DNA from 2 places in the Streptomyces sp. NPDC002845 genome. Region 1 is predicted to be linked to the other one. Evidence: riboswitches for the same ligand, from Rfam matches in the RefSeq annotation. Region 1 holds a riboswitch; the other holds the start of a gene.
What was found. A riboswitch is a leader RNA that binds a small molecule or an ion and turns the genes downstream of it on or off. The one in region 1 is predicted to bind glycine.
Positions count from the first base shown of each region.

Region 2: it holds a riboswitch for glycine, as region 1 does, so the genes downstream of both, gcvP (aminomethyl-transferring glycine dehydrogenase) here and gcvT (glycine cleavage system aminomethyltransferase GcvT) in region 1, are expected to answer to the same signal.

Region 1 is NZ_JBSFUU010000006.1:203-10,555, forward strand. Features, by position in the region: gene ACWD3C_RS05680 (hypothetical protein) at 1-273, opposite strand, end outside; gene ACWD3C_RS05685 (toll/interleukin-1 receptor domain-containing protein) at 346-747, opposite strand; gene ACWD3C_RS05690 (hypothetical protein) at 941-1,825, shown strand; gene ACWD3C_RS05695 (L-serine ammonia-lyase) at 1,864-3,231, opposite strand; gene glyA (serine hydroxymethyltransferase) at 3,358-4,620, opposite strand; gene gcvH (glycine cleavage system protein GcvH) at 4,635-5,012, opposite strand; gene gcvT (glycine cleavage system aminomethyltransferase GcvT) at 5,296-6,447, opposite strand; glycine riboswitch at 6,484-6,597, opposite strand; glycine riboswitch at 6,598-6,696, opposite strand; gene ACWD3C_RS05715 (AAA family ATPase) at 6,926-7,594, shown strand; gene ACWD3C_RS05720 (enhanced serine sensitivity protein SseB) at 7,888-8,658, shown strand; gene ACWD3C_RS05725 (enhanced serine sensitivity protein SseB C-terminal domain-containing protein) at 8,857-9,672, shown strand; gene ACWD3C_RS05730 (ABC transporter substrate-binding protein) at 10,217-10,353, shown strand, end outside.
Region 2 is NZ_JBSFUU010000085.1:9,791-20,143, forward strand. Features, by position in the region: gene ACWD3C_RS39580 (DNA polymerase IV) at 1-674, shown strand, start outside; gene ACWD3C_RS39585 (PRC-barrel domain-containing protein) at 1,072-1,440, opposite strand; glycine riboswitch at 1,566-1,661, shown strand; gene gcvP (aminomethyl-transferring glycine dehydrogenase) at 1,840-4,725, shown strand; gene ACWD3C_RS39595 (DUF5999 family protein) at 4,890-5,096, opposite strand; gene ACWD3C_RS39600 (hypothetical protein) at 5,485-6,069, opposite strand; gene ACWD3C_RS39605 (glutamate--cysteine ligase) at 6,613-8,130, shown strand; gene ACWD3C_RS39610 (substrate-binding and VWA domain-containing protein) at 8,150-9,904, opposite strand; gene ACWD3C_RS39615 (CPBP family intramembrane glutamic endopeptidase) at 10,100-10,353, shown strand, end outside.

The DNA of each region.
Region 1 (10,353 bases):
CTCCATCTGCACACCGAAGATCCGGACGCCGGAATACCCTCTCGCGGCTTGGACGAGCCGATGCGTCCAGGCGTTTCCGATCGTGGCGGCTGTTCCGCAGAGGACGATCGGGCTTCCCCGCAGGAGTGCCTGTGACGTCTGCTCGGGAATTGATTCGCCGACCAGGACCGTGCCGCCGTGGACGACCTTGTACCCGGCCCGTGCGAGGGGCATGGCGATTGCCTCGGCGAGGTGCTCCTCACCCTCGGTGTGCGCGATCAGAACCTGTACCACTTGTCTCCCCCCGGTCTCGCGGATCGGACTGGATCGCAGATCGACGAATCAACGGATCAACGGATCAGCGGGTCAACGAATGGCCTTGATCAACTGACCGATTCCGATGTCCCAGTCCTTCGCGAGGTCCGCGTACTTGAGATCGGCGAGGATCGCCGGCGCCGATCCACCGAACTTCACCGGAAGAATGCGGATGTCGTGGCCTTCGAGTTGGCGGTACAGGGCGGACATCCACTCGCGCGAGGTCCATGGGCTCATGACACCGTCCGGCGCCGCCGAGTAGCACAGGATCAGGTATGAGGTGCCTGCCAGTCCGGCGTTGATCCGTTCGACGATGGAGTCGCCCAGTGCGATGTCCCATTCGTCGAACCACACGGTGTGGCCGACCGAGGAAAGGTCCCGGGCGAGGCGCTCCGCAGTCGCTGCGTCGTCTTTCCGGTGACTGACAAAGACATGAGCCAATTCGGTTCCCAAGGGTTGTCGGCCAGCACTCGGTCACCCCATGTTACGCACGAACCCCGCAGCCGGGTCCTCCTCGGTCGCGGTCAACTGTCCGTTCCGGAAGGGCCGTTCAGGCACCGTGGTTCTTCCTCCGTGACTCGTCGTCCCCACCCCGGACTTCCGCCTCGCGGCCGAGTTCTGGCAGATCGCCGACCCGCGCACCGCATTGCTGACCAACGCCATCGTCGGCGGCACCCCTGCCTACCGCCGTGAGTTCACCCAGGGCGACACCTCCACCGGGCCGGACGATTTCGACGACTGGGTCACCCGCGCCGTTCTCAACCCGGCGCGCCCGCTCTTCCGGGAGGCCCGATACCTTCTCGCCGAAGAGCCCGAACTCCACGACACCGCGCTGTACCACTCCCTACGGGCCGCCATCGCCGCGGGCAACGCCGCCCGTGGCGGTATCGCCGACTACCTCGGCCGCAAATCCACTGACCTCGCGCATCCGCTGAGCGTTCTGCAGGACATCGGCGTGATCACCCACGAAGCCGACGCCTTCCGCCGCAACCGTTCCGCCTACCGCATCGCCGAACCGCTCGTCACCTTCTACCACGCGGTCATGCGCCCGGCCTGGGGCGACCTGGAACGCCCCGGGCGGGCACCCGCCGTATGGCGCCGTGTCCAGTCCACCTTCCGCAGCAAAGTCGTGGGCCCGCGATTCGAGCAGGTCTGCCGGGAATGGGCCCGCTGGCACGCGGCGCCCGACACTCACTGCGGACAGGTCGCGCGCGTGGCCGGCGGCACGGTCAACGACCCCGCCGCCAAGACCGGCCACGAAGTCGACGTCGCCGTCCACGGCGAGGCCCACAACGGCCGCGAGACGCTGCTTGCCATCGGCGAAGCGAAGTGGAACGACGTGATGGGGGTCGGGCACCTGGAACGCCTCCGGCACATCCGCGGCCTTCTGACCGCGCGCGGCTCGGCCACCGAGGCGACGAGGCTGCACTGCTTCAGCGGTACCGGCTTCACCGATGAAGTGCATCACCTGGCCAAGAACGACCCCACGATCCAACTGATCGACCTGGCCCGCCTCTACCACGGGGAATGACCGCGGATCCGTAGACCCGGACGGCGGTCTCCACCCCGTCAGCACTCGATGATGTTCACCGCCAGCCCGCCCCGAGCCGTCTCCTTGTACTTGACCGACATGTCGGCGCCCGTGTCCTTCATCGTCTTGATGACCTTGTCCAGCGACACCTTGTGCGAGCCGTCGCCCCGCATGGCCATCCGTGCCGCGGTGACCGCCTTCACCGCGGCCATGCCGTTGCGTTCGATGCACGGGATCTGGACGAGGCCGCCCACCGGGTCGCAGGTGAGGCCGAGGTTGTGCTCCATGCCGATCTCGGCGGCGTTCTCGACCTGTTCGGGGGAGCCGCCCAGGACCTCGGCCAGGGCGCCCGCTGCCATGGAGCAGGCGGAGCCGACCTCGCCCTGGCAGCCGACCTCGGCACCGGAGATGGACGCGTTCTCCTTGAAGAGCATGCCGATCGCGCCCGCGGCCAGCAGGAAGCGGACCACGCCGTCCTCATCGGCGCCCGGAACGAAGTTGATGTAGTAGTGCAGTACCGCCGGGATGATGCCCGCCGCCCCGTTCGTCGGGGCTGTCACCACGCGGCCGCCTGCCGCGTTCTCCTCGTTCACGGCCATGGCGTACAGCGTGATCCACTCCATGGAGCGGGCCAACGGGTCGCCCTCCGCCCGGAGTTGACGGGCGGAGACGGCGGCGCGGCGGCGTACTCGCAGTCCGCCCGGCAGGATGCCCTCGCGGGACATGCCGCGTGAGACGCAGGCCCGCATCACCTGCCAGATCTCCAGCAGGCCCGCGCGGATTTCGTCCTCCGTGCGCCAGGCCCGTTCGTTCTCCAGCATCAGCGCGGAGATCGACAGGCCCGTGTCCTTCGTCAGGCGCAGGAGCTCGTCGCCCGTGCGGAAGGGGTACTTGAGCACCGTGTCGTCGAGCTTGATCCGGTCCGCGCCCACCGCGTCCCCGTCGATGACGAAGCCGCCGCCCACGGAGTAGTACGTCTTCGTCAGCAGCTCCGTGCCCGAGGTGTCGTACGCCCAGAGCGTCATGCCGTTGGCGTGGTACGGCAGTGCCTTGCGGCGGTGGAGGACGAGGTCCCTGTCGAAGTCGAAGGGGATCTCGTGCGTGCCGAGCAGGCTGATCGTGCCCGAGCCCTTGATCGACTCCACCCGGCCGTCCGCCCCCTCCACGTCCACCGTGCGCGGGGAGGCGCCCTCCAGGCCGAGCAGCACCGCCTTGGGCGTGCCGTGGCCGTGGCCGGTCGCGCCCAGGGAGCCGTACAACTCGACGCGGAGGGAGGCGACGGAGCCGAGCAGCTCCTCGTTGCGCAGGCGGCGGGCGAACATGCGTGCCGCGCGCATCGGGCCGACCGTGTGGGAGCTGGACGGGCCGATGCCGATCGAGAACAGGTCGAAGACCGAGACGGCCACGGTGACTCCTCAGAACAGGGGTGGTGCGGGGGCGCCCGGCGGGCGCAGGGAGCGGGGCACCGCGCACTTCCGGTTCCAGTGTGCGCGGTGCCCCGAGAAAGGCGACGGAAGGCGACGAACGGCGGCCTACTTGGTGAGCCCCGGATACAGCGGGTGCTTCTCCGCCAGCGCCGTCACCCGGGCCTTCAGCGCCCCCACGTCGTACGACGGCTTCAGCGCCTCGGCGATCACGTCCGCCACCTCGGCGAAGTCCTCGGCGGTGAAGCCGCGGGTCGCCAGGGCCGGCGTACCGATGCGGAGCCCCGAGGTCACCATCGGCGGGCGAGGGTCGTTCGGGACGGCGTTGCGGTTGACCGTGATGCCGACCTCGTGGAGGCGGTCCTCGGCCTGCTGACCGTCGAGCTCGGAGTTCCGCAGGTCGACGAGGACCAGGTGCACGTCCGTGCCGCCGGAGAGGACGTCCACGCCCACGGCCTTCACGTCGTCCCGCACCAGGCGCTCGGCGAGGATGCGGGCCCCGTCCAGCGTCCGGCGCTGCCGCTCCTTGAAGTCCTGCGAGGCGGCGACCTTGAAGGAGACGGCCTTGGCGGCGATCACGTGTTCCAGCGGGCCGCCCTGCTGACCGGGGAAGACCGCCGAGTTGATCTTCTTGGCGAGGTCCTGGACGGAAAGGATCACGCCACCGCGCGGGCCGCCCAGCGTCTTGTGGGTCGTGGTCGTGACGACGTGTGCGTGCGGGACCGGGTTCGGGTGCAGCCCGGCCGCCACCAGACCCGCGAAGTGGGCCATGTCGACCATGAGGTACGCGCCGACCTCGTCCGCGATCCGCCGGAACGCGGCGAAGTCCAGCCGGCGCGGGTACGCCGACCAGCCCGCCACGATCAGCTTCGGCTTGGACTCCTTGGCCAGCTTCTCCACCTCGGCCATGTCGACCAGGCCGTCCTCGCCCACGTGGTAGGCGACGACGTTGTAGAGCTTGCCGGAGAAGTTGATCTTCATGCCGTGGGTCAGGTGCCCGCCGTGCGCGAGGCTCAGACCCATGATCGTGTCGCCGGGCTTGAGCAGCGCGAACATCGCGGCCGCGTTGGCCTGCGCGCCCGAGTGCGGCTGGACGTTGGCGTGCTCGGCGCCGAAGAGCTCCTTGATGCGGTCGATGGCGATCTGCTCGACCACGTCGACGTGCTCGCAGCCGCCGTAGTAGCGGCGGCCCGGGTAGCCCTCGGCGTACTTGTTGGTCAGCACCGAGCCCTGGGCCTCCATGACCGCGACCGGAGCGAAGTTCTCCGAGGCGATCATCTCCAGGGTGGACTGCTGGCGGTGCAGCTCGGCGTCGACGGCGGCGGCGACGTCCGGGTCCAGCTCGTGCAGGGGTGTGTTCAGGACAGACATACGGCTACGACTCCTCAGCCGGCGGAAAAGGCGGCGTACTCGTCGGCGGAGAGCAGGTCGGCCGGCTCCTCCGTGACGCGTACCTTGAACAGCCAGCCGCCCTCGAAGGGGGCGGAGTTCACCAGCGACGGGTCGTTGACCACGTCCTCGTTGATCTCGGTGACCTCACCGGTGACCGGGGCGTACAGGTCACTGACGGACTTGGTCGACTCCAGCTCGCCGCAGGTCTCGCCCGCGGTCACCGTGGCACCGGCCTCCGGGAGCTGGACGAAGACGACATCGCCGAGCGCGTTCGCCGCGTGCTCCGTGATGCCGACCGTCGCGACGCCGTCCTCGGCGCCCGACAGCCACTCGTGCTCCTTGCTGTAGCGCAGGTGCTGGGGGTTGCTCATGGCCTGAATTCTCCTGTATGCGCGGGAGTGCTGATGAAGGGGGACTGCTGGAACTGCTGGTGGGCACAGGTTATGTGCGCAGGGTCAGGGTCTCGCTACGGGCCGCGCCCAGCGTCTGACACGCTCAGCGCGTCGTCGGGAGCGACAGCCAAGTCCCAACGACCCGAGCGGGTCCCGTATTTGCTCTGGCGGCCGGGAGGGTCGTCGCTGGGCAGGCACGACCTGTCAAACTCCCCGGAGCGATCCATGGGGAGAGTCTCCCGGCTTCAGCCGGGAGAGAACTTCAATTCTGGCGCTTGTAGAACGGCAGCGCCACGACGCGGTACGGCTCGTGGCTACCCCGAATGTCCACACCGACACCCGGGGTGTCCACGGCCGCGTGCGCCGCGTCGACGTACGCCATCGCGATCGGCCTGCCCAGGGTGGGCGAGGGGGCGCCGGAGGTGACCTCGCCGATCACCCGGCCGTCGGCGACCACCGCGTACCCGGCGCGCGGGACCCGGCGCCCCTCGGCCACCAGCCCGACGAGGACGCGCGGAGGGTTGGCCTCGGCACGGGAGGCGGCCTCGGCCAGCGCCGCCCGCCCCACGAAGTCCCCCTCCTTCTCGAACTTCACGACCCGCCCGAGCCCCGCGTCGAAGGGGGTGAGCGAGGTCGACAGCTCGTGCCCGTACAGCGGCATGCCCGCCTCCAGGCGCAGGGTGTCCCGGCAGGACAGGCCGCAGGGCACGAGCCCCACCGGGGAACCCGCCTTGGTCAGCGCCTGCCACAGCTCGACGGCGTGCTCCGGCTTCACGAACAGCTCGAAGCCGTCCTCGCCGGTGTACCCGGTGCGCGCGATGAGCGCCGGGACGCCCGCGACCGTGCCGGGCAGGCCCGCGTAGTACTTCAGGCCGTCCAGGTCGGCGTCGGTCAGGGACTTGAGGATGCCGGGGGACTCGGGGCCCTGGACGGCGATCAGCGCGTACGCGTCCCGGTCGTCGCGCACGGACGCGTCGAAGCCCTCGGCGCGTTCGGTCAGCGCGTCCAGCACCACCTGGGCGTTGGAAGCGTTGGCCACGACCAGGTAGTGAGGAGACGCGGCCTCGGTTTCGGCCAGCCGGTAGACGATCAGGTCGTCGAGGATGCCGCCGTCCTCGCGGCAGATCATGGTGTAGCGGGCGCGGCCGGCCTTGACGCCCCCGATGTTGCCGACCAGCGCGTAGTCGAGCAGTGCGGCGGCGCCCGGACCGGTGACCGTGATCTCGCCCATGTGCGAGAGGTCGAAGAGGCCCGCCTTGGTGCGCACGGCGAGGTGCTCGTCGCGCTCGGAGCCGTAGCGCAGGGGCATGTCCCAGCCGGCGAAGTCGGTCATCGTCGCGCCGAGCGAGCGGTGCACGGCGTCGAGCGCGGTATGGCGCGGTCCAACAGGTCCAACAGGGGAGTTGCTGCTCATCGGTTCTGCTCCCAGGGCATGACGGGCGAGGAAAGTTCCTCCCCATCTGTCATCGGAACCTGAGAGGTTCATCATGACCGTACGTACTGCTGGTCATGACTTGCACCTTGGGTGGAGCCACCACGACAGCGGCTCGCTTTTCAGATGTGCCTCGCCCGCGCGGTAACGGGGCCTGAGAGATTCAAGGGAGGGACTTGCTCCTTCGGCGCCCCGGCGAAACGGTGCTGGGGACTCTCCCGCGCGGATTCAAGCGGCCGGTATGCAGTTGGCGGGCACATCATTGCACGCATCGGTGCGGCACGGCAGGGGGACCTCGCACAGCCCGCGCACAGCGTCCACAGGGAGACACGGCAGGCGACACAGCGTCCTGTAGCAGGCTTGTGTCGGTACGCGGACAGAAACAGGAGGCATACGCCATTACCTTCTCTTTACGCTTTACGGGCATGGGACTCCGTACCCATTGGGGAGGACGAACACGGTGAACAGGACCACGGCGTACGCGACGACCTCGGGCATCGCGCTGCCCGAGCAGCCCACTGCCCCGGCCCGGGAGGCGTGCGGCCCGTTCCCGAAGGCGGTCGTCCGCGATCTGCGGGAGCGCTCGGGGCGCAGCCCGCACGGACTCTCCTTCGGACCCGACGACCTCGTCGTGGTCACCGGCCTGCCCGGTAGCGGCAAGTCGACGCTGATGCGCCGCGCGGTGCCGGGCGTACGTATCGACTCCCAGGACACCCGCGACCGCTTCGACGCGCGCCTGGCGCGCTTCCTGCCGTACGCGGTCTACCGGCCGTTCGTACGGTTCGCGCACTACGCGGGTCTGCGCCGCGCCCTGCGTGCCGGCGGGGGAGTCGTCGTGCACGACTGCGGTACTCAGGCGTGGGTGCGCGGCTGGCTCGCCCGCGAGGCCCGCCGCCGGGGCGGCGTCCTGCATCTGCTGCTGCTCGATGTCACCCCCGGCCAGGCCCGTGACGGCCAGCGCGAGCGCGGCCGCGGGGTCTCCCGGTACGCCTTCGTCCGGCACCGCGGTGCCATGGCCCGGCTGCTGCGCTCCGTGGAGACGGGAGACCTGCCGGACGGCTGCGGCTCGGCGGTCCTCATCGACCGGGACGCGGCGAACGCGCTCAAGCGGATCGACTTCGCGGGCTGAGCCGATTTCGCGGGCTGAGCCGACGGGCCGAGCTGCTCTTAGGGCCTGAGCCGACCTCGCGGCCTGAGCCGACCTCGCGGCCTGAGCCGACCTCGCGGCCTGAGCCGACCTCGCGGCCTGAGCCGACCTCGCGGCCTGAGTCGACCTCGCGGCCTGAGTCGACCTCGCGGCCTCAGCCGACGGGCCGAGCCGGCCTCATGGCCTGAATCGACTTCGCGGGCCTGGTGGCCGTATCCCCCCTACGCGCTAGGGTTTTCGCCACCAGGGCAACACAGGACAAGCGGCAGGCAGAGATGGACTTCCCGGCGGACTTCCCGGCACAGGCGCACCCCCAAGGTCACGGCGGATGGCCCGGCAACGAGCTGGAGGAGGTCCTCTCCGTCTCGCTCGGCCAGCCCTCGGCGGGCGGCCGGATCATCGAGGTCCTCGGCCGCAGCTTCCTCTGGGTGCCGCTGCCCGAGGGCGGCGGTCCCCGCAGCGGCCCGCTCGACCTGCCCGGCATGGAGATCGAGGGGCAGGCGTACGTCCCGGTCTTCAGCTCGGAGGAACAGTTCCGCCAGGTCGTCGGCACCCACATGGGGTACGCGGTCGCGCCCGCAGCCGAGTTCGCGCGCGGGCTGCCCCCGCAGGTCGGCATCGCGCTGAACCCGGACGGCGTCGTCGGCGTACCGCTCCCGCCGCCCGCCGTGGCCGAGCTCTGCCAGGCCGGCCGGACCCCGCTGGACGGTGCGAGCGGCGCCCGCGTACGCCTGTTCGAGCCCGACTGGCAGGACGATCCGGTCGACTTCCTCACCGCCGCCTCCGCCGAGTTCGACGGCACCGGCGTCGTCCTCACCGCCCGCCGCTGCCTGGCCGCCATCGAGACCGCCGACCCGGTGATGTTCGTAGGCGTGGAGCTGTCCGCATGGGAGGCCGACTCACGTACCCTCCCGATGGACGCCCTGGGCCGGGCGTTGGGTAAGACCCCGGTGAAGTGGCCGGTAAACCTGGTCCTCATGGACGTAACCCAGGACCCGGTGGCCGACTGGCTGCGCAACAGGGTCCGCCCCTTCTACCAACGCTGACTGCAACCGCGCCCCTTAAGGGGCGCGGGGCTGTGTTGACATACGGCTCCGCCGCGCGGGCGCGACAAGCCACAAACAACTGGCAGTCAACGGATCACAGCCAGCCCCTAGCTCCCACGGCACAACCCAGAGGAGCGCCTAAGCTGGTTTCATATCCAGGGTCCAGGTCTCCAAGGTCCAACTCGAAGGGCGGTAAACGTGAGCGCGAGCGGCACGGCCGCAGCCGGGCAGGTAGAGCACATGCTGCGCCAGGTGACGCCCGGGCGTTACGACGCCTACGAGGCGCTCCTCCGCGCGCTCGCGACCCCGTCCTCCGGCCAGGTCTGGATGCTGTTGTGGCACGGCCAGGCGGGCTCCCCCGACGCCCAGTACGGGAACATGGAGGTGGACGGCTACGGCTACGCCCCGTGCGTCACCTCCGCCCAGGAACTCTCCGCCAGCGGCTGGAACCGCTCGTACGAGGTGGTCGACGGAGTCGACGTCGCCCGGACCCTCTACCCCGACCACTACGGCCTGTGGCTCAATCCGCATGCCCCGGGCGGCGGCGTCGGCATCCCCTGGCTCGATCTGCGCCGGATCGCCACGGGCCTGGAGCGCCAGCCCTCGGGCCCCCTCCGCCTCTCCGAACCGGGCATCGAGATCCCGCAGTTCTACGCCCTGCTCTCGCAGAACGCGCACCGCACCCCGGCCGTCCGCTCCCTGCGCCGCGCCTGGGTGCAGCCCGCGCTCGGCGCGCCGTACCTCGCCATCGGCCTCGACGTGTACGACACCTCGCCGCCCGCCGTCGACTCGGTGCGCGCGATGATGCAGCAGTCCATCGGCGCGGTCCCGGACGGGCTGCCCGTCTCGACCGTGGCGATGTCCGACGAGTACGACCCGGTCGCGATGTGGCTGCGCGCCAACACCCGCCCGTTCTACGACCGCGAGGCCCATGGCGCCGCCCCCGCCGGGGACTACGGCTATCCGCCGGTCCCCGGCCACCAACCGGGCGCCGCTGCTCCCCGGGCGTACTGACCGGCATCTGCCGCACCCGACGGCACCCGCCGACGGCCCAGAACCCGCTGTAGCCCGGCCGACCCGCCGTCCAGGCACCCCACGCCGTCCGGCAGACCTGCCGGACGGGCCGGTTCGCCGAAGGGCTGATCTGTCGGCAGGGCGCTCTCGTGCCGTCGCGTGGGTCGGCGTTCGGCTGGTCTGCCGCCCGTATACCCTCGCGCCGTCCGGTCGGCCTGCCGTCGGGCGGGTTCGTCGTCCGGTCGGTCCGCTGACCGACCGGTCAGGAAGCCCTCGGCCCGCTCTGTATCACCATTCGGAACACCCGATTCCCGGCCGAGCGGCATCCGCGGAACCTCTCGCACCCTTGTGCCCACCGACTGCCGCCTGTATCAGGCAAGTTAACTGCACGCATCCTTGATGTACCGGAAGCTTGCGTTTTGGTGAGTGTTCAGATCTCAGGTAGGTATCACCGCTATGCGGACTGTTCTCGGTCGGGTGCCGCGTCTGTAGTGTGCGGGGGTCAACACGCATTCCTCACAGCGGACCCCCGGAGTGGCCCCCTATGCGCATACGCAGATCCCGAGCCGCCAGGGCGATCACGGCCGCGTTGACGGTCGGTCTGATCGCCACCGGTTGCGCCAGCGAGCGAGACACGGAGGACGAGAACGGCGGCGAGGACACGTTCGTGTTCGGCGCCCC
Region 2 (10,353 bases), on a different contig from region 1:
CCGAGCGGGACACGAAGTCGGTGTCGGTGGAGGACACGTACGACGTGGACATCCACGACCGCGTACGGGTCCGCATGGAGGTGCAGCGGCTCTCCGACCGGTGTGTGCGGCGGCTGCGTGGTGCGCGGCTGTCGGGGCGGACCATCGTGCTGAAGGTGCGGCGGTACGACTTCTCCACGCTGACCCGGTCCGAGACGCTGCGGGGGCCCACGGACGACCCCGCCGTGGTGCGGGAGGCCGCCGCGCGGCTGCTGGAGTCCGTGGACACGACCGGTGGCGTACGGCTGCTCGGGGTGGGCGTCAGTGGGCTCGCCGACTACACGCAGGAGGACCTGTTCGCTCAGGCGGCGGGGGAGCTGGACCTCGCGGAGGAGGAAGCGGTGGAGGCGCCCGCTCCGGAGGAGAGCGCGACGCCCGTCGAGCGGCGCTGGCCCGCGGGGCACGACGTTCGGCACACCGAGTACGGGCACGGGTGGGTGCAGGGCAGCGGGCTCGGGCGGGTCACGGTGCGGTTCGAGACGCCTGGGTCCGAGCCTGGGCGCGTGCGTACGTTCCGGGTGGACGATCCGGAGTTGGAGCCCGCGGAGCCGTTGCCCTTGTTACCTGGGGTGCCGATGGGGCCGGAGGCTGGGACCGCGGTGGAGGGCGGGTTGGAGATGAGGGCGCCGGGGTGAGGGTGCGGCCGGGGCGGGGGACTGGCGCCGGGGTGCGGTTGGGGCGTGGGTGAGCCGTGGGTGGGCCTTGGCGATGCGGGGCCGGTGGCCGCGCCGACGGCGCGTGGTTTGTGCCTTCTGCCGAGGCGGGGTGGGGTGGGGACGGGTGCGCGAGAGGGCGGGGAGAGGGGTAGTGGCTGGGCTGTGTCCTGCCGGGACGAGTACGTGGCTGATCCGTCCAGGGTGGAGCAGGGCGGGGCCGAGGTATCAGGCGGGCGGGCCGGGGCGCGTGAGCGTGTTTGGGGTGGACGACTCGTGATCGCAGCGGGCGGAGCCGTTGCCGCTGCGTGTCCGGAGGCTGGTGGGGGCCAGGGTGAGTTGGCGGGTGGCAAGGCCGGGCGGGTGCTGGTGCCGTCGGTCAGGGTTCGTCCTGGCCTGCCACTTGTCCGAAGTCCCAGTCGGGCGGTGGGGGTGGGGCCACGTCGAGGCCGTAGTGGTGGTAGAGCTGGAGCTCTTGCTCCGGGGAGAGGTGGCGGCCCACGCCGAAGTCGGGGGCGTCCTTGATGAGGGCGCGGTCGTAGGGGACGCGGAGGGCGCCGCCGACGAATTCGCTGGGCTCCAGGGGGACGAAGGCGTCGCGGCCGAAGAGGCCCGTGCGTATCGCCGCCCACTCGGGGATGCCGGTCGCGTCGTCGAGGTAGACCTCGTCGACCGTGCCGATCTTGGTGCCCTTACGGTCGAACGCCTTGCGGCCGATCAGATTGCGCGGATCGATGTCGGTCTGCATGGGCCCTCCAAGTGGTCGCACCAAGGGTTGCAGCTCATCCTTAAGCACTACGAAAAGGCACATTGAGGAAGGCGGCCACTCGAAAGCCCGTGCGTTGACCTCGCTGGTAGTCTGGCAGCGGCTGCTGACCCCGTGCGGGAGAGTCCTCCAGACACCATCGGAGGCGCCGAAGGAGCAAATCCTCCCCGGAATCTCTCAGGCCCACGTACCGCACGGACGAGGTCACTCTGGAAAGCAGGGCGGGTGTCGACGGCTTCCGCTCTCACCGACGGTGCAAGCCGGAGCGTCCTCGGGCGGTCCGGTGAAGCTCTCAGGTTGAGATGACAGAGGGGGAGGCCGTCGGGGCACCCGTGCCGTGGTGCCCCTCGAAGGTCGTGTCAGACCAGGAGGCCTCCGCAAATGACCGCCCATCGCATTCCGCTCTCCGAGCTCGAACAGGGAACCCCCTTCGAGCGGCGTCACATCGGACCCGACCACGAGGACCGGGCCAAGATGCTGGCGCAGGTCGGGTACGGCTCCCTCGACGAGCTGACGGCCGCCGCGGTCCCGGATGTGATCAAGAACGCCGAGGCCCTGAAGCTGCCGGGCGCACGCACCGAGGCCGAGGTGCTGGAAGAGCTGCGCTCCCTCGCCGATCGCAATCAGGTCCTCGACTCCATGATCGGGCTCGGGTACTACGGGACGTTCACCCCGCCCGTCATCCTGCGCAATGTCATGGAGAACCCGGCCTGGTACACCGCCTACACGCCGTATCAGCCCGAGATCTCGCAGGGGCGGCTCGAAGCCCTGCTGAACTTCCAGACCATGGTCGCCGACCTGACCGGTCTGCCCACCTCCGGTGCCTCCCTGCTCGACGAGGGCACGGCGGCCGCGGAGGCCATGGCACTGTCCCGGCGCATGGGCAAGAACAAGAAGGGTCTCTTCCTGGTCGACGCGGACGCGCTGCCGCAGACCATCGCCGTGATCGAGGCCCGCGCCGAGCCGACCGGCGTCGAGGTCGTCGTCGCCGATCTCAGTGAGGGCATCCCCGCCGAGATCGCCGGGCGCGAGATCAACGGCGTACTGATTCAGTACCCGGGAGCCTCCGGTGCCGTACGCGCCATCAAGCCCGTCATCGACCAGGCGCACGAACTCGGCGCGCTCGTCACCGTCGCCGCCGATCTGCTTGCCCTCACGCTGCTCACCTCGCCCGGTGAGCTGGGCGCCGACATCGCCGTCGGTACGACCCAGCGCTTCGGTGTGCCGATGGGCTTCGGCGGGCCGCACGCCGGGTACATGGCCGTGCACGAGAAGTTCGCGCGCAGCCTGCCCGGGCGGCTCGTGGGCGTCTCCGTCGACGCGGACGGACACAAGGCGTACCGGCTCGCCCTGCAGACGCGGGAGCAGCACATCCGCCGCGAGAAGGCGACCAGCAACATCTGTACGGCGCAGGTGCTGCTCGCCGTGATGGCCGGCACGTACGCCGTGTACCACGGGCCCGAGGGCCTGAGGATCATCGCCCGGCGCACCCACCGGTACGCCACGATCCTCGCCGCGGGGCTCACCGCGGGCGGGGTCGAGGTCGTGCACGGCGCCTTCTTCGACACGGTCACCGCGCGGGTACCGGGCAAGGCGGACGCGGTCGTCGCGGCCGCGCGGGAGCACGGGGTCAACCTGTGGCGCGTGGACGCCGACACCGTGTCGATCGCCTGCGACGAGACGACCAAGCGGGCCCAGGTGGGCGCCGTATGGACCGCGTTCGGGGTGGAGGGCGACGTCGAGGCGCTCGACGCGGCCACCGAGGAGGCGTTGCCGGACGCGCTGCTGCGCACCGACGAGTACCTCACGCACCCGGTCTTCCACCAGCACCGCTCCGAGACCGCGATGCTGCGCTACCTGCGCAGGCTCGCCGACCGGGACTACGCGCTCGACCGCGGCATGATCCCGCTGGGCTCCTGCACGATGAAGCTCAACGCGACCACGGAGATGGAGCCGGTCACCTGGCCCGAGTTCGGGCAGTTGCACCCCTTCGCGCCCGCCGAGCAGGCCGGGGGCTACCTCACGCTCATCCGGGAGCTGGAGGAACGTCTCGCCGAGGTCACCGGGTACGACAAGGTCTCGCTCCAGCCGAACGCGGGCTCCCAGGGAGAACTGGCCGGTCTGCTCGCCGTTCGCGGGTATCACCGGGCCAACGGTGACGAGCAGCGCACGGTGTGCCTGATCCCGTCCTCCGCGCACGGTACGAACGCCGCCAGTGCCGTCATGGCGGGCATGAAGGTCGTCGTCGTGAAGACCGCCGAGGACGGCGAGATCGACGTCGAGGACCTGCGGGCGAAGATCGAGCGGTACCGCGACGAACTGGCGGTGCTGATGATCACGTACCCCTCGACGCACGGTGTGTTCGAGGAGCACGTCGCCGAGATCTGTGCCCAGGTGCACGAGGCGGGCGGCCAGGTGTACGTGGACGGCGCCAACCTCAACGCGCTGGTGGGGCTTGCCAAGCCGGGCCACTTCGGCGGTGACGTCTCGCACCTGAACCTGCACAAGACGTTCTGCATCCCGCACGGCGGCGGCGGTCCGGGAGTCGGCCCTGTCGGTGTACGCGCGCACCTGGCGCCGTATCTGCCGAATCACCCGCTGCAGCCCGCGGCCGGCCCGGAGACGGGTGTGGGCCCGATCTCGGCGGCGCCGTGGGGTTCGGCGGGCATCCTGCCCATCTCGTGGGCGTACGTCCGGCTCATGGGCGGTGAGGGGCTCAAGCGGGCCGCGCAGGTGGCGGTCCTGAGCGCCAACTACATCGCCAAGCGTCTGGAGCCGCACTACCCGGTGCTGTACACCGGCCCCGGTGGGCTCGTCGCGCACGAGTGCATCATCGATCTGCGGCCGCTGACCAAGGCGACCGGGGTGACCGTGGACGACATCGCCAAGCGGCTGATCGACTACGGCTTCCACGCGCCGACGATGTCGTTCCCGGTGGCCGGGACGCTGATGATCGAGCCGACCGAGTCGGAGGACCTGGCCGAGCTGGACCGGTTCTGCGAGGCGATGATCGCGATCCGGGCGGAGGTCGAGAAGGTCGGCTCGGGCGAGTGGCCCGCGGACGACAACCCGCTGCGGAACGCCCCGCACACCGCCGCCTCGGTCGGTGGGGAGTGGAAGTACGGGTACAGCCGTGAGGAGGCCGTCTTCCCGGACGGTGTCTCGGCCGCCGACAAGTACTGGCCGCCGGTGCGCCGGATCGACCAGGCCTTCGGGGACCGGAACCTGGTCTGCTCCTGCCCGCCGCTCGACGCTTACGAGGAGTAGTCACCCCTGGACACGCGTCGGGGCCGGTGCGGAGCGTATGTCTCCGGCCGGCCCCTCGTATGTCCGGGCGGTTGCCCTGGTGTGGTCCGGGCAGTTCCCCTGTGTACGGACGGTCGCCTTGTGTCGAAGGCGGCCGCCTTGTGCGCGGTGCGCGTCTGTGCGGCTCAGGCGGCCGTCATCACCTGGCCGGTGCCCAGCGGGCGGTGAGGGTCGATGATCTGGCCGTCTGGCAGTAGCTCACCGGTGTCCTCGAAGAGCAGAACGCCGTTGCACAGCAGGCTCCATCCCTGCTCCGGGTGGTGCGCGACGAGGCGCGCGAAGTCCCGGTCGGCTGATTCTGCGGAAGGGCACGACGGCTGGTGCTGGCACATGGTGGTGGGGATCTCTCGCTCTGGCGTGATGTGTGAGATGGCTGTGGTGTCCGGCCCGTGGCGTGAAGCCTCGTTCATGGTCGCCCCCGTTGTGATAAATCGGTCCGGTCCCAGTGTTGCCCCACGGGCGTCGATCCGCAGGGATTTGGCGGCATCGCTTCTCACAGATTGAAGACGCATCACCCGTGCGGTCGGTTCATCCCAACTGCACTGTCCCTTCGGGTGGTTCGCCGTGGTCGGATAGGGCTAGTCCGGACGGGCCGGGCCTTTTCCGGCTCGTACGAGCGTAATGAGGCCCAAAAGAGCGGGCTGCTATCGGCAGCGGGAAAGAGATACCCCGCCACCGGTATTCCGGCAGCGGGGCAAGGGCGGTGCGGTGGTCCCGGATTCAGGCCGGTGAGCTCAGCAGCGGGGCCGGAGTCACCCGGTGGGTCAGTACCGGGAGCAGATCGGCGACCCGGTGTGGGCGGTGGGCCGCGATGCCGGGCGGGGCCGGGGCCAGCGGGACCAGGAGGTCGGTGGCGGCGGGATGGCCGGTGGCGCCGTCGGCCGTGCAGTCGCCGTGCAGCCAGAGCGTGAGCATGTACAGCTCGGGCACCGACAGCAGGCGTGCCTGGTACGGCTGCTTCATGGACTCCGCCTGGCGCAGGGCGAGCTCGGTGGCGGCGACGTACGGTCCTTCGAAGAAGTGCGAGAAGGCCCAGCCGTCGGGGGTCAGCCGGGTCTCGGCGGCGGCAACGGCGCGGTCGCCGCAGCGGATCAGGAAGCGCCAGCCGGCGAGCCTGGTCGCGGAGGCACCCTCGGGAGCGATCCGGTCCAGGACGTGGACGGGCAGCGGGAGTTCGGGCGTGGCGGGGCCCTGGGTGGTGCGCAGGGAGGGCGTGGGTGCCTCGCGGACGGCGGTGGGGGAACCGAGTGCCGTGAGGACGGTGCGCAGGGCGGGCGCGGGAGCCAGGGGGACATGCAACGGCATGATGGGTCGCCTCTCATTCGACAGGCAGGGTGGCGCGAGGGCGGGGGCGGACGGCGCTGTCAGCTCTCGGGGTCAGAGAGACGGGGGCTGGGGTCCGGTGCGTGAGTGGGGCATGCCGTACGTCACCTGACGGCAGGACCAGGGACCGCGAGCGCCGACTCTCTGCCTCTTCGGGAAGTTTATACGACACGTGTTCAGGCAGTGTTTCGTCTAGCAATCCTCCGAATGAAGAGCAAGACGTCATTCGGTCGCTGAATCGAGACATTCATCCCGCTTTTCCGCGGGGCCCGCGCCGGTGACCTCGGATTACTCGTGCGTAGCGGACGGCCGGTTCTGATCGGTGTTTTTCACGAGCCCGCAACATGGTGAAACCGCTTACCGCTACATGCCTCGGGAATGTGTCTGGCGGAAAGTCGCTTCCAGCGTAGCGGTAGACGGGTCCGCGTGGGGACGTTATCCGTCGCTCTGCCTGGGCATCATCCCACGTGCCCGGGACAGCAGCGGCCGGATCGTCGGCCTGCCCATCCGAGGAGGGACACTTCGATGGGAGAGAAGGTCGTGGCGGGGTCGTTCGACCTGTCCGATCGCCAGCACTACCGTGACAAGCTCCGGCAGTGCCTGACGGGGCTGGCGCGACTGCTGGACGAGAAGCGGTTCGACCGGCCCAAGAACCTGATGGGTCTGGAGATCGAGTTGAATCTCGCAGGGCCCGACGGTCTGCCGAGGATGATGAATGCGCAAGTACTCGAGCGGATTGCGAGCCGGGATTTCCAAACAGAACTCGCCATGTTCAATCTGGAAGTCAACATAGCCCCACACCGGCTGGACGGGAGGGTATTCGACCGGCTTTCCGAGGAGCTGCGCACCTCTCTGGCATATGCCCACCGAAAAGCGGGTGAGCTCGACGCGGGAATCGTGATGATCGGCATTCTGCCGACGCTCGGCCGCGACGACCTGGTATCCGCGAACCTTTCGGACGCCGAGCGCTACACCTTGCTCAACGACCAGATCGTGGCCGCCCGCGGGGAGGACTTCGCGCTCGACATCGACGGTGTGGAGCGCCTGGTGTGCACATCGAAGTCGATCGCGCCCGAAGCCGCGTGTACGTCCGTGCAGCTGCACCTTCAGGTCACCCCGAGCCGGTTCGCCGACGTGTGGAACGCAGCGCAGGCGGTGGCCGCCGCGCAGGTCGCCGTCGGGGCCAACTCGCCGTTCCTCTTCGGGCACGAGCTGTGGCGGGAGTCGCGGGTTCCGCTGTTCCTGCAGTCCATCGACACCCGGCCGCCCGAGCTCCAGGCGCAGGGAGTACGGCCGCGCACCTGGTTCGGGGAGCGGTGGATCACCTCGGCGTACGACCTCTTCGAGGAGAACCTGCGCTACTTCCCGGCCCTGCTGCCCATCTGCGACGACGAGGAACCGCTGCGCGTGCTCGATGAGGGCGGCATCCCCAAGCTCGCCGAACTCGTGCTGCACAACGGCACGGTGTACCGCTGGAACCGGCCCGTGTACGGCATCGCCGACGGTGTACCGCACCTGCGGGTCGAGAACCGCCTGCTGCCCGCGGGCCCCACCGTCACCGACGTCATCGCCAACGCGGCCTTCTACTACGGAGTCGTCCGCGCCCTCGCCGAGGAGGCGCGGCCCGTGTGGAACCGGCTGCCGTTCGAGACCGCCGCCGCCAACTTCGAGACCGCCTGCCGCCATGGCATCGAGGCCCGCCTGGAGTGGCCCCGGCGCGGCCGCTACGGCGGAACCACACAGGTGGACGCGGTGCACCTCGTACGCGACGAGCTGCTGCCGCTCGCCGAGGCCGGGCTGGAGGCGTGGGGCGTGGAGCCGGCCGACCGGGACTTCTACCTCGGTGTGATCGAGGAGCGGTGCCGGCGTCGGGTCAACGGGGCGTCCTGGCAGGTCGAAACGTTCCATCGGGCCCTGGCGAAAGGGCTGGACCGGGATGCCGCGCTGGCCGCGACCACGCGGCGGTACTGCGAGCTGATGCACGCCGGGGAGCCGGTGCACATGTGGCCGGTGGGGTTGCCCGAGCCGGTGCCGTTGGGGTGAGGGCTGCTGGGGTGAGGGGTCAGTGTCGCGTGCCTGCTGCCGTGATGGCCTTGAGGATCACGGAGTGGATCTGGGACGGGGCGGTGACCTGGTGGGCCGAGCCGCCGGTGGCCGTGGCGATCTCGTCGAGCTCGGCACGGTCGGCCTCCGGGCCCACGGCGATCGCGATCAGGGGCACCGGGCGGTCCGGGTCGGTGGTCTGCCGCAGTTCGGTGACGAGGGCGGAGAGGGAGATGCTTCCCGGGTCCTGGTTCACACCGTCGGTGAGGAGGACCAGCGCGTTGAACCTGCTCGCCGCGTACGAGGAGACAGCCGCCTCGTACGCGGCCAGCGTGGTGTCGTACAGGCCGGTCTCACCGTCCGGCACCGGCTCCAGGTCGTTGAACGCGGCCGACAGGCGGTTCCGCTGGGTGCCGTCGCCCGAGCCGGTGCCGAGCCGTTCGGTGGGCACGAGGACGCGGTGGTCGCGGTCGCCGTCGAGCTTCGTGGCGAAGTCCCACAGGCCGATCTCGTCGTCGGGGGTGAAGGTGGCGAGGGCCTGGAGCAGGGCGGCCTTGGTGACGTCCATACGGGACCGGTCGGTGCCCGGCACCGGCTGAGCCATCGACCCGGAGGAGTCGACGACGGTGGTGATACGGGCGCTCTGCACGGTGACCGTCCACATGCCGAGCGCCTCCTGGAGATCCCTCGCCGCGGCCGGTTCGGCGGGGTCCGCCCGGTACGGCTGCGGGGCGCGACCGCCGGCCTGGGTGACGAGGCCGGGGGCGGCGTGGTCACCGGTCGTGCGGAAGCCGTGCCGGGCCAGTATCTCGCGGCTGTCGCCGTCGGCCAGCAGGGTCATGAACCGCAGGGCGGCGCTGCGCTCGTCCGTGGTCAGCCCCGCCTGCTCGACCAGGGCGTACGGGTAGTCCAGCCGCGGTGATCCGTCCTTCGGGTAGAAGAGGCCGAGCCGGTCGCCGCCGTCCGCCGTGGCGTTGTACGTGTATGCCGACTGCTCGGAGAGGAACAGCGCCTGGTTGCGCTGCGGATTGCCCTGCTCGGTGCCGGAGGCGTCGCGCGGGAGGGTGGCCAGGACCTGGGCGTCGCTGTCGACGGTGCGCTGCGAGAGTGCCTTCGCCAGGGCCGCCGCCTGCGTGTCGCCGTCGTTCGCCCTGGCTGCGGCGGTGGTCAGCCGGGTAAGGGCGAGCAGCCCGGTGGCGCTGCGCGCGGGGTCGGCCGAGCCGAGCCGCAGCCGACCGTCCCCCAGGGCCGCGCCCGCCAGCTCGGTCCAGGTGTATGTCTCTCGGGGCCAGTCCAGGGTCCGCGCGGCGGACGGAATCACCGCGACGCCGACGGGGGACGAGGCCACGTTGCCGATGGGCGTCACTCGCGTGGACCGGGCTTCTCCGGTGACGTGCCGTACCCATACGTCGGAGTCCGGCACCCACACCTGGAGGTCGGACCCCTCGCCGGAGCGCAGCGCGTCCGCGACCTCGTACGACGCCCGGCCGGTCACGCGGATGTCGACGCAGCGGTCGTCGGAGACGATGTCGTCCTCGCGGACCCGGTCGGCCGCCGCCCGGAGCACGGGGGCGATGTCGGGAGACGCGGCCACATTCAGCCGTACCGCCTCGTCCTCGCAGGAGGCGCCGAAGTCGAGCAGCCCGCCGCGCGCCGCGGCCGCGACGGCGGTGAGCACGAGGACCGTCGCGACGGCCGCGGTGCGGCGGCGCACGCGTGACCGAGGGCCGGTGGCGCCCGCCCCGGAAGCGTCGGGCAAGCTGTGACGTCCCATGCGCGAGTGACCTCCCTGGTGAGTCTCGGGGCGGGAAACAGCGGTGGGGCAGAAGCAGGGGGAGGGCGGGCCGTACAGCGTCCGTACGGTGTCCGTCCCCCGACGGTCTGTCGTGCACGATCTTCATAACCTCTGTCGAGACCCTAGCGGGGCGAAGATGGGGCATGAGGCGGGATTACTCAACTGGAGGCGGGAGTGCAGGTGGAGGCTGGGGCGGTGGCCGGTTCTTTGCCGACGGAGCGGCCGACCCGACGGATGTTCCGGGACGAGACACTGCTCGTTCTGGGTCTGTCGCTCGGTGCGAGCGGGGTGGCCGCGCTGATCAGGTTTGTCGGGTCGGTGACCAGACCGGGCGGGCTGAAGGAACAGGCCGCGAACCTCAACGCCTCGGCCGCGCCGGGCCGTCCGTGGCTTGATCTCGCGTGGCAGCTCTTCGGGATCACGACGGC